Regions from separate parts of the Shewanella sp. MSW genome, predicted to be linked through region 2. Evidence: riboswitches for the same ligand, from Rfam matches in the RefSeq annotation. Region 2 holds a riboswitch; the other holds the start of a gene.
The links. A riboswitch is a leader RNA that binds a small molecule or an ion and turns the genes downstream of it on or off. The one in region 2 is predicted to bind lysine.
Positions count from the first base shown of each region.

Region 1: linked by a shared signal. The riboswitch ahead of lysC (lysine-sensitive aspartokinase 3) and the one ahead of AYI96_RS14590 (Na+/H+ antiporter NhaC family protein) in region 2 are both predicted to bind lysine.

Region 1 is NZ_LVDR01000003.1:85,573-92,978, forward strand. It holds gene AYI96_RS20660 (S8 family serine peptidase) at 1-804, opposite strand, end outside; gene AYI96_RS03600 (succinylglutamate desuccinylase/aspartoacylase family protein) at 994-2,100, opposite strand; gene lysC (lysine-sensitive aspartokinase 3) at 2,090-3,457, opposite strand; lysine riboswitch at 3,594-3,771, opposite strand; gene AYI96_RS03610 (DUF3293 domain-containing protein) at 3,854-4,288, opposite strand; gene arcA (two-component system response regulator ArcA) at 4,849-5,565, shown strand; gene fusA (elongation factor G) at 5,903-7,406, opposite strand, start outside.
Region 2 is NZ_LVDR01000013.1:82,001-89,406, forward strand. It holds partial or broken gene AYI96_RS20395 (DUF3302 domain-containing protein) at 1-23, shown strand, start outside; gene AYI96_RS14585 (HlyD family secretion protein) at 323-1,453, shown strand; gene AYI96_RS14590 (Na+/H+ antiporter NhaC family protein) at 1,538-3,118, opposite strand; lysine riboswitch at 3,201-3,372, opposite strand; gene AYI96_RS14595 (oxidative stress defense protein) at 3,579-4,286, opposite strand; gene rimO (30S ribosomal protein S12 methylthiotransferase RimO) at 4,522-5,946, shown strand; gene AYI96_RS14605 (ribosome alternative rescue factor ArfA) at 5,984-6,208, opposite strand; gene AYI96_RS14610 (substrate-binding periplasmic protein) at 6,395-7,249, shown strand; gene AYI96_RS14615 (hypothetical protein) at 7,341-7,406, shown strand, end outside.

The DNA of each region.
Region 1 (7,406 bases), on a different contig from region 2:
CTCAGGATAACTTCTGACTCCGATCAGCTTATCGTTACACATGTCAGAGAACTCTACCGCACAGTCACCGACGTAGACACCTTGTCCCCAGGGATTGGTATGGTCATAACCATCACCCCCAATATCCGCAAAGGATGGATGATCACTGTTGATCCCCGAATCGATCACCCCGACTATGACCCCTTCCCCCATAGCCTGAGTCCCTGTAGCACTGCCGTCCCACACTTTGGGAGAACCTATCATGTTCTGGCTGCTGTCGGTATCCATTGAATAAAGGCTTTCCCGCTCAATGAAAGCTACTTCGGGTAACTTGGACAGGGCTTCTGCCTGCTGCTGATCCATGGTGACCGCCAGCCCATTAAAGGCATAGTGATACCTGACCTTAGCCTGTAACTGAACCCCTTGGGCCGCAGCACTCATTAAAAAGTTCTGTTGCTTGGCATTCAAATACTTCACGTAGGACTTCACCGCCACACTGGCGGTATTCAGCTTGGGGGCCTTTTGGGACGCCAACCCTTGACTTCGCTGTGGACTGGTGGCTTCAAGCCCGGCAATACCACCGGCATAATTCGCCACAGAGGGATCTTTAAGGCGCACTATATAAGTGTATTTCCCCTCAGCAAGTCCTGGTTCCCTGACAAACTTATGTTGCCCCATCTCTTGCTGTTGTCCTTTGCGACCGCTGGATGCACTAAGCAGATCTGAAGAAATAAATGGATCTGAAACGCTCAACGGCGCGGCCTGGGTATGGCATGACATGGATAACAGCGCTGCTGAAACAGCTATTGCAACTTGACTCTTCAATTGTCTACTCCCATTAAGACTGTTTATTGTTGTTTTATGTTTCCGTTTTAAAAACACCCTAAACACAAGGATGCTCAACATTTGTAACACCTATGGATACAATTGAAAAACAAATACACAAAAAATTACAATTTATCAGCCATTTACAGAATGATAGACGTTAAATTCCGGCTCACACCGGGACCTAACTTAATCAGAAAGAGTAAAGTAGTTGGTCATCACCTTGTAGAGCTCAGTCCCTTGGTGCACAGACGCCGAGGCAAAATGCAGCACGGGGATCACATCTTCCTCAAGTGAGAGCTTGGTAACCTCTGTGCCAACATCGACTCGGTCGAGCCTGAGAATATTGACCAGAGGCGCGCCGGCGGGCAAAGGCACTCCCGGCTCGGCCAGATACTCCACCATACCCGCCATAGGTGCGTGAAACTTTCGATAGTCTTTCAGCAAACAAGCAAAACGCGGCATCACCTGCGGCAGTACGCTTTGGGCTATCACCTCTCTATAACTCAGATAACTTAATATCCCTTCCGCATCCCGACTGGCATCGGCAAGATCGATACGCTCCTGACTGCCAAGCTCCAAAGTAAAGGCCGATACTGCGACTTTTAGATCTCGCCCCCTACTCTTGGCATAATCGCTGAGTTGCCACCAGGGATTAAAGGCCGCTTCATCCATGGCACCGCCAAAGCCTTTAGGCATCACCAAGGTGTAGGGAATATGAAAGTAGTCGGCAGCTGACAGCTCATACTCGGGACAATAAAGGTGTTTACAGGACTTGGGGCCGGTGTGCAGATCCAGCACTATGTCAGCGCCATGTGCCAGTTTCTGCAGATTGAGCGCCAATCTCTGGCCGGTCGTCACTCCCCAGGGATTGGCCAATGCCTGTTCACAGTTGGCAATGAGAAGCTGACGAAAAGCATCAAACAGTGCTTGCTCCGGCAGCTCACTATACTGCGGATACCAGTCATCCAGATGGACGACCTGCTCAAGATAGGCTCGGTTCCAGTTAATACCTGTGATGGGATCGAAGCGGCCCAAGGTAAACTCACCGCTTTTCTGGTTGATCCCCAAGGGGTTGGCCAAAGGCACCAGAGTGACATCTCCCAGAGGCGGATGCGCCTTGAAGTACTGCAACAATTGCAAGATCACCGCATTGCCCTGTACCTCGGCGCCATGCACATTGGCCTGAATATAGACGCTGGGCGCCGAATGACCGGTGCCTTTGAAGCGATATATGGGGATGGTCAGAGGCTGACCTGCGGCCAGCTCCCCAACCTGCAGGTGTTCAAGCTGCATCCTGAGCACCTTCAAATAAGTTACGATGCAAAGCGGCCACCACATCACCGGCTTCGGCTTCAGACACCAAGACACAGAGATTGTGTGGACTGGCACCCTGACAGATCATTCGGACGTTATGGGGTTCGAGCACTTCAAACACCCGGCGACAGATCCCTGCGGTAGTGGCTATCTTGTTGCCAATGATCGCTACCAGGGCCAGCTTGTCTTCCACCCGCACCCGGCAGTTTTGCGATAACTCCTGCAGCAGAGCTTCCGTCAGAAGCCCCTTACCGGCTGAATCTGAGCCTGTTTTGTCCAGGGTCAGCGACACATTCACCTCTGAGGTGGTAATGAGATCGACACTGATCTTGTGCCGCGCCAACACAGCAAAGGTCTCAGCCAAAAAGCCCTGGGCATGCAACATCTGCAAACTATGCAAGTTAAGCAGGGTCTGATCTCGTCTCACGGCAACGGCCCTGAATACCGGCTCATCTTCCACTTGATGGCGGATCCAGGTGCCGCCTTTTTCCGGCGCCCGACTGGAACCGACAAACACTTGGATCTGTTGGCGCACCGCCGGCAAGATGGTGGCAGGGTGTAACACCTTGGCGCCAAAAGTAGCCATCTCCGCCGCCTCATTAAAACTGATTTCTGCGATAGGCCTGGCGTTGGGAGCCAGTCTGGGATCTGTGGTGTAAATCCCTTCTACATCGGTCCAGATCTCAACCGCATCGGCTTGCAAAGCTTCTGCCAACAGAGCCGCGGAATAATCACTGCCGCCACGCCCAAGGGTAGTTGTTCGCCCCTCGGCATCGGCACCGATAAACCCCTGGGTCACCAACAGTTGCTGCTCAAGCAAGGGTTGTAATTTCTCTGTCGCCAGTCGCTTCAGTTCGGCGATTTGTGGTTCGGCCTTGCCGAAATGGCTATCGGTACGCATCACCTGACGCACATCAAAGGCGCTGGCCTTGGCACCGCGTTCTCTCAATACCGCGGCAAACAGCGCTGAAGAGCATTGCTCACCAAGGGACAGGATCTCATCAACCATAGCATTACTCGGCCCCTGCAACAGCTTGGCACTGAGCGTTGCCATACGGCTGAGCAAGGCATCCAGCGCCGCGGCAACAGCAGCAGGTCTACCAAGTTTGTCCAGAATCGCATATTGAATGCTGGCAATATCTTTCAATAATTTGAGACGGCGCTCATCCCCCATGTCTGCCTGAGACAACTCCACCAACAGATTGGTTACGCCACTGGATGCACTCACCACAACCAGACGAGTAGCCGAATTTCCAAGCACTATATCGGCACAGCGATTCATCGCCTGATAATCGGCAACTGAGGTACCGCCAAACTTGGCAACAACAAGAGACATCAGCGCATTCCCCCACAGGCAGGTGACAGGGAAAGGTCGACAACGAGAATAGACTTCATGAGTTAAGCTCCGAACAGATAACGTTCGAAGAGCCTGGTGCTGAGATAACGCACCCCAAAGTAGGGACAAAGCGATCGTCACCAGAAGCTCTCCACCAAAAACCAGGTGACAGCCGCCAGGATTCAGCCTGACCAACCGACCGGAGAGCGTTACCAATACGCATCCCGACCTCGGCGTTAATCTCCCTCATGAGCCGTCATAGGAAATTGGTTTCCTCTGACTCACTACCTAGTTAACGCTCCTCTTCTGTTCCTTTCTTGCGAAAGGGATGAAAAAATTAGCAATAAAGCCCTTATGAAGTCAATGCTAATTTGCATCCGATGAAATATCCTCAACTTATTTATCACTAAGTTCAGGTAATTCATTGACCAAACGAGCTCGGCTTGCAAATAATCCAAGCTCTATTTCATGCTTGCCTTTATGGCAGGGCACTAATGTCAGTAAGCCTTTATCCACATAATAAAGTGCATTCTGACGGTACTTGAATGCCAGTTCGATTGCCGCAGCCTTATCCAAAAACAGGGCCCAACTTTTTTCCATATGACTGAGATCCTCAGCCGCACCTATAATAGCCCGATAGGGTATGCCGAGCTTATCAATATCACCTTGTAATTGCCGATCGAGAAGACGGTTCTGGCAGGAAGTCAATTTTTGCCCCAGAGGGTTATGGGCGGTGACAATGGCAAAAGGAACAGCGGAAGAAAACGACTGAGTCAAAAAAAAGCATGCGCTCTGGTAGTACTGCCAGAGACTTTCAAATGCAGCATCCATTGTAGTATCTGTCTCTAATGAACCGGAGTTATTCTAGCAAAGGCTTACGAAATCCCCTAGCCCCGTGAGCAAGCTCACAGTAAGACAAAACACAAAACGCTTAAGTTTCAATATCTAACATAAAAACTTGTGACTTAGATCATAGTTAAACATTAATTTGTTAACATTTCATTTGTTAACAAATGCCTAATCCTAGTACAATGGATTGTATCGACAGAGACCTAGAGTTAAGCGTGTGACCAGGCTAGCGCCATTACGCGACAGCATAAGTCTCTAATGATAACGACTCTGTACCAAATGTAATCTGGTTTTAAGATCGCATTTTCTGGATTTTCCATGTCTTTCAGGAACTAAATCCCGCCACTGGGAATCCTAGAGAGTACAGTTCGCGCCTCTCCAGGTGGAGAGCATACTTTTTGCTAATCATGAAGTGTGTTGCCGTTTCATTTCAGTTTTGAACAGCACTTACGTGAACCCTGTGAATGTTGGCGTTTTAGAGAGTATAGCGGAGCGTCACCCGCGCTCATGGTTAGATAAACTGATTTAATTAGGTAAATAACATGCAAAACCCGCACATTCTGATCGTTGAAGATGAAGCCGTTACCCGTAACACGCTGAGAAGTATTTTCGAGGCAGAAGGTTATGTGGTAACCGAAGCCAATGATGGCGCAGAGATGCACAAAGCCTTGCAGGAAAACAAGGTGAACCTGGTGGTTATGGATATCAATCTGCCAGGTAAGAATGGTTTGCTGTTGGCGCGGGAGTTGCGCGAAATCAACAATATCGGCCTCATCTTCCTTACCGGTCGTGATAACGAAGTAGACAAGATCTTGGGCCTGGAAATCGGTGCCGATGATTACATCACCAAACCGTTCAACCCTCGTGAGTTGACTATTCGTGCCCGCAACCTGCTGACTCGTGTCAACAGCTCAGGTGCTGAAATTGAAGAAAAGGCCGCCGTGGAACATTATCGTTTCAATGGTTGGAGCCTGGAGATCAACAGCCGTTCACTGGTCAGCCCTCAGGGTGAGTCTTACAAGCTGCCGCGTAGCGAATTCCGCGCCATGCTGCACTTTGTGGAAAACCCAGGCAAGATCCTCAGCCGCGCCGAGTTGCTGATGAAGATGACCGGCCGTGAGCTTAAGCCACATGACCGTACTGTTGATGTGACTATCCGCCGTATCCGTAAGCACTTCGAAAGTGTGCCTGATACACCGGAAATCATCGCCACCATCCACGGCGAAGGCTACCGTTTCTGCGGTAACCTGGAAGACTGATAAACACGCGTTATCGGCCCTGAACAAAGCCAGCTTATCGAGCTGGCTTTTGTTTATCTGCTATCACCACTCCCCCTTCTACTGATATTTGCTGTGATTTCCTCACGGTAATGCTCTGCCAATCCCAGCGCCTTTATCTTAGATAGCTCCTTTATCTTAGGTAGCTCCTTTGCCACATATACCAGTTTCGGAAACAGTTGCCATACGATTGCCCATTGATATTCAGCGGCATCCGCCGAACTGAGTACAAACTTGATTCTGCTGGCTTAGTGGCACTGGATATTCGCCCATAAAAAAACCCGCCATCAAGGCGGGTTTTTATCAGGATAATTAATCCTTATTTCTTGGCTGCGTTACGAGCCTTGGTTTCTGCGATAACAGTCTCAGCCACGTTGGCAGGACATGGAGCATAGTGAGAGAACTCCATGGAGAACTGACCACGACCAGAAGTCATGGTACGCAGGTGACCGATGTAACCGAACATTTCTGCCAGTGGCACGTCAGCCTTAACACGTACGCCAGTCAGACCAGCTTCCTGATCCTTGATCATACCGCGACGACGGTTCAGGTCACCGATAACGTCACCAACGTGATCGTCTGGAGTAAACACGTCAACCTTCATCACAGGCTCAAGCAACTGAGGCTTGGCCTTAGGCATAGACTGACGGAATGCACCCTTGGCAGCGATTTCAAACGCGATCGCTGAGGAGTCAACTGCGTGGTAACCACCGTCGAACAGTTCAACTTCAACGTCCAGTACTGGGAAGCCAGCCAGAGGACCTTCGTTCATCATGTCTTCGAAGCCGCTTTCAACTGCTGGCCAGAATTCACGAGGTACGTTACCACCAACAACGCTGGAGGTGAACTTGAAGCCACTACCAGCTTCGCCTGGACGGATGCGGTAGTCGATCTTACCGAACTGACCAGAACCACCAGACTGCTTCTTGTGAGTGTAGCTGTCTTCAACGGCTTGAGTGATGGTTTCACGGTAAGCTACCTGTGGAGCACCAACAGTCAGTTCAACACCGTGAGTACGCTTCAGGATGTCTACTTTGATGTCCAGGTGCAATTCACCCATACCCTTAAGGATGGTTTCACCGGTTTCCTGGTCGGTTTCAACCTGGAATGATGGATCTTCTGCAACCATCTTACCCAGAGCAACACCCAGCTTCTCAGAAGCGCCTTTGTCCTTAGGAGTTACAGCGATAGAGATTACTGGATCAGGGAAGATCATAGGCTCAAGAGTACATTCGTGCTTAGGATCACACAGAGTGTGACCAGTCTGAACGTTCTTCATACCTACAACGGCGATGATGTCACCGGCTTGAGCAGAGTCGATCTCTTTACGATCGTTAGCGTGCATCTCAACCATACGGCCGATACGCTCGGTCTTACCGGTAGCAGAGTTCAGGATAGTGTCACCTTTCTTCAGCTTACCAGAGTAGACACGGATAAAGGTCAGGGCGCCGAAACGGTCATCCATGATCTTGAACGCCAGAGCGCGCAGTGGCTCATCGGCAGATACAGTAGCGACTTCACCGGTTTCTTCACCAGTTTCTGGGTCAGTCAGAGGCTGAGGCTCAACTTCTGTTGGAGATGGCAGGTAGTCAACAACCGCATCCAGAACCAGCTGCATACCCTTATTACGGTAAGCAGAACCACAGTAAGTGGGGAAGAATGACAGATTGATGGTACCCTTACGGATACAACGCTTCAGATCTTCGATAGAAGGCTCTTCACCTTCCATGTAAGCTTCCATCAGGTCGTCGTCCTGCTCAACGGCAGTCTCAACCAGGTGCTCACGGTATTCTTCAACCAGATCAACCATGTCTTCTGGAACT
Region 2 (7,406 bases):
GGACAGGGGCTGGGGCTTTGACAAAATTCAACAGGAGCAGCAATCACTGCACCATGAAACCGTACTTCTGGCGCAGCAGTTGGAGCTATTGAGTGAAAAAGTCGCCGCCCTGGAAGCCCAAAAGCATGCCGCCACAGAGGCCCTTGCAGCGTCGAGTGCCCAAGTCCAAGCCCCAACCCAAGTCCAAACGTCTTCAGAAGAGCCCGCAGTCAATCCCAAACCCACCAGCGGCATGGGCTTGGATACGGCAGCAGACTCGACCGACATTCCAGGTACAGATAATCAGACCCAAAGCAATAACAAGAATGGGGAGAACAGATAAATGGATCTCTTGCTTATCCTCACTTACACCGCCATCTGTGTCGCCATCTTCAAGATTTTCCGCATTCCACTCAACAAGTGGAGCGTGCCCACCGCCGTGCTCGGCGGAGTAGTGCTGATAGGCACCTTGATTTTGTTGATGAACTACAACCATCCCCATACCGCCATGGGCAGCCAGATGTATGTCACCACCCCGCTGATCCCCTCGGTGCGCGGCAAGGTCATAGAAGTGCCCGTCACCCCCAATAAACTGCTGAAAGAGGGCGAGTTACTGTTCCGGGTCGATCCGACTCCTTATCAGACAGAAGTCACCCGGCTGGAGGCCAGCCTGGAGCAGGCTAAACAGGCGGTATTGGGGCTGGACGCCGCCTATAAGGCCGCCGAGGCCAGTCGCATCAAGGCCGAGGCCGAACGGGACAGAACCCAACTGGAATATGAGCGCTACCGCAGCGGTTTTGAAAAAGGCGCCTTCACCCGTGCCGATGTCGACAACCGTCGTCAGTACTATCTCGGCGCCCAGGCCTCAGTAGAGGCGGCCGAGGCCGAAGCCCGGCGCGCCAAGCTGGCACTGGAAGCCGAGTATCAGGGGCAAAACACCCAAGTGGCCGAAATTGCCGCCATGTTGGAAAAAGCCAGATTCAATCTGGAGGAAACCAGCATGCATGCCCCCTCAGACGGTTATGTAACCCAGTTGACCCTGAGACCGGGAATGATGGTGGTGCCCATGCCCTTCAGGCCTGTGATGACCTTTGTCCATCAGGAGGAGCGCTTCTTTGTCGGCGCCTTTAGGCAAAACTCGCTGCTGCGGCTGAAACCCGGTTTCAAGGCCGAGCTGATCTTCCGCGCTCTGCCGGGCAAAGTGTTTCAAGCCGAAGTGGTCGAAGTGCTGCCGGCCATAGGTGAATCTCAGGTGCAGGCGCAGGGGCAGCTCTATGGCTCGTCACAAATTCGCCTCAACGGCCGACCTCTGGTGAAACTCAAGCCGCTGGATGACCTGAGTCAGTATCATTTGCCACTGGGTACCAATGTGGAGATCGCCATCTATTCCGACAGCTTTGAGCATGTATCAATCATGCGTAAGGTATTGATAAGGATGAAAAGCTGGCAGAACTATCTCTATCTGGATCACTGAGACTCCTTATCTTCGCGCAAGCCTTTGGCAAGAGTAAAAAGCCCCGGAAAAACTCCCGGGGCGTTTTGGTATCCCATCTCAGCTTCAGCCGATGGCGGCCTCGGGAGCCGCCTGGAAACGCCTGGCGTGGTAGAGGCAGAAGAGTGCAAACCAAGCGGCACTCACCAGGAAACCGGCCAGGGTGGAATGCAGCAGCCCCATGGCCAGATAACCGAGCGCTGCCCCGAAGGCGACTGTCAGGGCATAAGGCAACTGGGTCAGTACGTGGTCTATATGGTGACAGCCGGCACCGGTGGCCGACAGAATACTGGTACTGGAGATGGGCGAACTGTGATCGCCAAACACAGCGCCGGCCAGCACAGCCGACAACATGGGCAGCAGGAGTTGAATATCGCTGGCGGCAGCCATATCACCGGCGAGCGGCAACATGATACCGAAAGTGCCCCAACTGGTGCCTGTGGCAAAGGCCATGGCGCAGGAAAGCACAAACACCACCACAGGCAGCAGCCCTGCGGGCAGGTTGCCGTTAGCCAGGCTAGCGAGATATTTGCCGGTTTCCATGTCACGCACCACGGCGCCTATGGTCCAGGCAAACAGCAGTATATTGATAGCCGGCAACATGGCCATGACGCCTCTGGGGGCGGCGCGCAGCCAAGTGGATATCCCAAGGCCGAGACGCAGGGCCAACAAGCCGGACACCGCCAGGCTGCAAAGGGCGCCATAAACCAAAGATGAGCCCACATTGGTATGTTCAAAGGCGCCCAGCACACTGAAGGCCTGACCATTGGCGGCCAATACCTGAGCCCCTGAGTCCAGCATGAAATAGATACTCGCCGCCGTCAGTGTCACTATCGGCAACACCATATCCAGCATGCCGCCGCGGCTGTCGGCCGGGGCTTCCATATCCAGTCCTATGGGCCTGCCCTTGGATTCATCCCAGAGCTTACCTTCGAGCGCCCGCTGCTCATGCTGTCGCATCGGCCCAATATCCAGTTGGAAAGCGATCACCACCACCACCATGATCAGGGTAAATACCGCATAGAGGTTCATGGGGATCATCTGCACAAAAGCGGCGATCGGGCTCTGCTCTGTCACCCCATGGGCCACGAGTATGCCGCCCACCAGGGCGATGATATAGGCCCCCCAGGAAGAAATGGGCATCAATACGCATACGGGCGCCGCAGTCGAGTCCAGCAGATAGGCCAACTTGGCGCGGGAGATCTGGAATCTGTCGGTCACAGGGCGGCAAATGGGCCCCACCGACAGGCTGTGGAAGAAGTCGTCAATAAAAAAGGCAAACACCATCAAGCCGGTGAGCGACTTGGCGCCCTTGCGGCTCTGGCAGCGCCTGGCGGCCCATTCGGCGAAGGCCCGGGTCGCACCCGAGGCGGTCATCAAGCTGATAAGCCCACCCAGCAGCAGCATAAACAGCAACATATTCAGGTTATCGCTGTTGGGAGCACCATCGACCCAGAAGATTTTCAGCACACTGTCAAACAGGTAGCGCAGCGATTGCAGCGGTGAAAACTGCTGCAACATCAGGCTGCCGGCGACTATGCCTACCCCAAGGGAGAGCAGTACTCTACGGGTGATGATCGCCAGCGCAACCGCCAGCAGAGGAGGAACTATGGACCAGGGAGAGTCCGCAAAATGCATGATATTCATGATCTCTTTACACCAAGAAAGGTGGAGATCTACCGATAGGATCGAAGAAACTCAGACCAAGGAGGGCAGAAACTTCTCAGCTCCTTCAGGTAGCGCTCCATAGTGGATAACTATGGCAGTCCTGCACCTGTTAGATACAGAACCAGCAGCTAGGTTTGATGGCCTGGCTACTTCGGCGCCGACTCCTTTCCCCGGGCCTCAAAGGCATCACCCTCTTCCCGGTTACTTTTAGGCAGCGCGCCTCTACTCAAAGGTATTCGACTGGCATTCTAACTATCACAGCTCCAATAGCAAGCCGGATTGCGCCTCTGGCGGTAAATATCCCGCTAGGCGGGCATTACGCCCAGAGGAAGTGACTCATGTCACGGCCTAGCAATACCGGCACCGCTTGTTCACGAGCCACGGTTAAAAACTGCTTCGCTCCATCAGCGAGCCAACGGCTCTCACCCGAATGCTTACCTCAGTCACGCAGCTTGTAGCTGACCTCGACCCTGTCGGAGAAGGTTACCTGGCCATACTCATAGCTCTGGTTGATAGCACCTTCGGCCATCATGGCGGCCTTGTACATCACAGGACGCACCGGGCCTTGGTCGAAATAACGAATCGACCAGACGCCATCGAGTTTCTCGCCGAATCCGGCCGCCAGTTCACTGGCCTTTTGCTTGGCATCTTCAATGGCCGCCTGCCGCGCCTGCTTGCGCATCTCGGCTTCTTTACTGGACTTAAGGTTGATCTGGTTCACCTTGTTGATCCCGCCTATTAACGCCGAGTCCAGTATGGGATTGAGCTGATCCAACTGTTTCACCAACACTGTCACACTGCGACTGGCGCGATAGCCCTTGAGCTCGGGCGCCTTGTCCTTGAGGTAAACATACTCAGGTTGCAGATTCAGATTGGCGGCGGCAATCGACTCCTTGGCGACCCCGGCCTTGAGCAGGCGCTCGATAAAAGCGGCCACCGCCTGGTCGGATGCGGCCTTGGCCGCCTTGGCATCAGATTCGCTTAATGACACTTCAACATGGATTTCGGCCATATCGGGCTCAACCTGTATCTGGCTGACGCCTGTGGTTTCCAGCAGAGGTCTATCCTGAGCCAGTACTGAGTGGCTCATCAGAGTAGCGGGTAACAATGCGCCTATCAGCGCCAGATTCAGCAGAGATTTTTTCATCTTGGTTCTCCAAAAAGTTCGCTTTCGTTGACCATAGAAACGCAGCCGGCTGACAAAAGGGTTAAAAAAATCAAAAAATTTTTCAACGACGTTTTGAAGCGGCAACCGAGATGGCAACATAGAACATAAATTAGCCAGCCCAACTGTACCTTTTCTATGGCTGAGGTATAATCGCCGCCAATTTTACCGGCACCCAAGCGTGCTCCATCAGCTTTAGCATTGCGGAAAACAGCTCTTGAAGAAATCAGTCGACATTTTTGATCCCAAGCAGACCACGACTCTGGACACTCCGGCCAAGACTCTGGCACAGGAAAACAGCCCTGCCGAGGCCCAAACCAGCGGCAATCGCATCGGCTTTGTCAGCCTGGGCTGCCCCAAAAACCTGGTGGATTCCGAGCGGATCCTCACCCAACTGCGCATCGACGGCTATGAGGTTACCAACAGCTATGACAATGCCGACCTGGTAATAGTCAACACCTGTGGCTTTATCGATGCCGCGGTGGAAGAGTCGCTGGATGCCGTGCGTGAAGCGCTGGAAGAAAACGGCAAGGTGATAGTCACCGGCTGCCTGGGCGCCAAGGAAAACCAGATCCGCGAAGTGCATCCGGATGTACTGGAGATCACCGGCCCCCACAGCTATGAAGCCGTGCTGAACCATGTGCACAAATATGTGCCCAAGCCGGAGCACAACCCCTTCACCTCGCTGATCCCGCAAGCCGGCGTTAAGCTGACCCCCAAGCATTATGCCTACCTGAAGATTTCCGAAGGCTGCGACAACCGCTGTACCTTCTGCATCATTCCGGCGTTGAGGGGCGATCTGGACAGCCGCAGTGTCGGCAGCGTGCTGGATGAAGCCAAACGCCTGGTGGAAAGTGGCGTTCAGGAAATTCTGGTCGTCAGCCAGGACACCTCGGCCTACGGCAAAGACAAGGGCGGCCGCACCGATTTCTGGAACGGCATGCCGGTGAAGCAGGATATCACTACCCTGGCCCGCCACCTGGGCAAGATGGGTGTGTGGGTGCGCCTGCACTATGTCTACCCTTACCCTTGGGTCGATGAGCTGATCCCGCTGATGGCCGAAGGACTGATCCTGCCCTATCTGGATCTGCCACTGCAGCACGCCAGCCCTCGCGTGCTCAAGATGATGAAGCGCCCCGGCCGGGTCGACCGCCAGTTGGACGCCATCAAGAAATGGCGTGAAATCTGCCCGGATCTGGTGATCCGCTCAACCTTTATCGTCGGCTTCCCCGGTGAAACCGAAGAAGATTTCGAAATCCTGCTGGACTTCCTGCGTGAAGCAAGGCTGGACCGAGTGGGCTGCTTCAAGTACTCGGAAGTCGATGGCGCCGTGGCCAATACCTTGGCCGAGCTTATCAGTGAAGAGGTCAAGCAGGACCGCTATGAGCGTTTCATGCAGGTGCAGGCCGAGATCAGTGCCGAGCGGCTGGCGCGCCTGGTAGGCCGTGAGCTGGATGTCCTTATCGATGATGTGGACGAGGAAGGCGCCATTGGCCGCTGCTATGCCGATGCGCCTGAAATCGACGGCATGGTATTCTTAAACGGTGAAGTGGAACTAAGCCCAGGGGACATGGTGCGCGCACTGATCACTCATTCTGATGAGCACGATCTGTGGGCCGAACTGGTGCAGATGCCGGAATAAACTCTCCCAACACCTTGGAGAAATCTTTATTGAGGTGTCAGCAGGGTGAAAAGATTAGAGTCATAAAATCAAAAGGGGCAACATCCTGTTGCCCCTTTTGATTGCGTCCTTTACGACTGTATGATCCTTTGCCCTTCTTCGGCTTCTCGCTGCGACAGCGAAACAGTGAACTGGTCACCACCGCCTTGAGGGCATTATCTTTGATCTGTCCACGACCGGATTCATGCTCCAGCTGTGCAGTCTGCTTAATATGTTTGGCCATATCGGCTCCTTATTTCAATTGGATGAGACTTGCCCGGCCATACCGGACAAAAATCGCGCAAATATTATCCTCTTTTATTAAAACAACCAAGTATCGACTCCAGGAAAATATCACGAGTATTTTACCTATGCTATCAACCCGCCTCATCATTCAGCCTGCGTCAGCCCCACCCGAAGGAGTTATTCTGTGATCATCAAGTTCTGTTTGACACTGCTGACGCTCGCTTGTGCGACACAAGTATTTGCCGCAGAAAATTGTGAGTTAACCATGGGGTATCGCACCAATGCCCGGCCACCCTTTATTGCTCAGGCCCCGGATAACAGCGGCCTCTATCTCAGCCTCTATCAAGAGGCAGCAGCCAGAATAGGTTGTAGTCTCAAGGTGGTGCGAGCGCCGAAAAAGCGTATCCTACGGGAAATAGCCAAGGGCAGTATCGACTTTTATCCCGGCTTGGCCTTCTCCAAAGAGCGCCACAACTACGCGCATTTCATCGTCAACGGCCTATCTGAACGCTATATCGGCGTCAGCCGCAACGACTTGAGTGACATCACCTCACTGCAGCAATTGGTGGATAAACAATTGGTGCTGCTGATCTCCCCCGGTAGCTATCAACTGGGTGGTTTACCGAACAAATTGATAGTGCGCAAACCACCGGATATGGGCACAGATTCGGCGATAACCTTTCTCAAACAGCATCAGGGGGATTTCTATATCTACGATGAATCTACCCTGAGATACTGGCTGCAAAATCATCCTCAGCACGGGCTAAAACTACATCCCAACTGTTGCGATAACTGGCGGCAAGGACACCTGGGGTTCTCACGCAATAGCCGTTACTTCAGCGCCGAAGTAAACCCCAATTATGTTGCCGCCAAACCGATATCCATTGGCAACAGCCCTTGGGAACTAAAGTCAGGCAGCATAGCCTACGCGCTGCAGCAAGCCTTGTCTGAAATGGCCAACAGCGGTGAAACCAAGCGGCGTTATCAAGACTATATGCAGCAAATATCACAGCCTGCTGCGGCGCCTTGGTTTCCTTAAGCTGAAACAAGGGCTCATAGTTACGCTGGTTCAGCCTGAGTCCAGTATGCCAGGAGTACACTGGCGTTTTGGGCCGCGAAGAGTTAATCAGATGTTTTCCCGTAAGCCGTTAACGCCACAGGCACAGTTGGAGTTGGCCATGAACTTGATGGCCGAA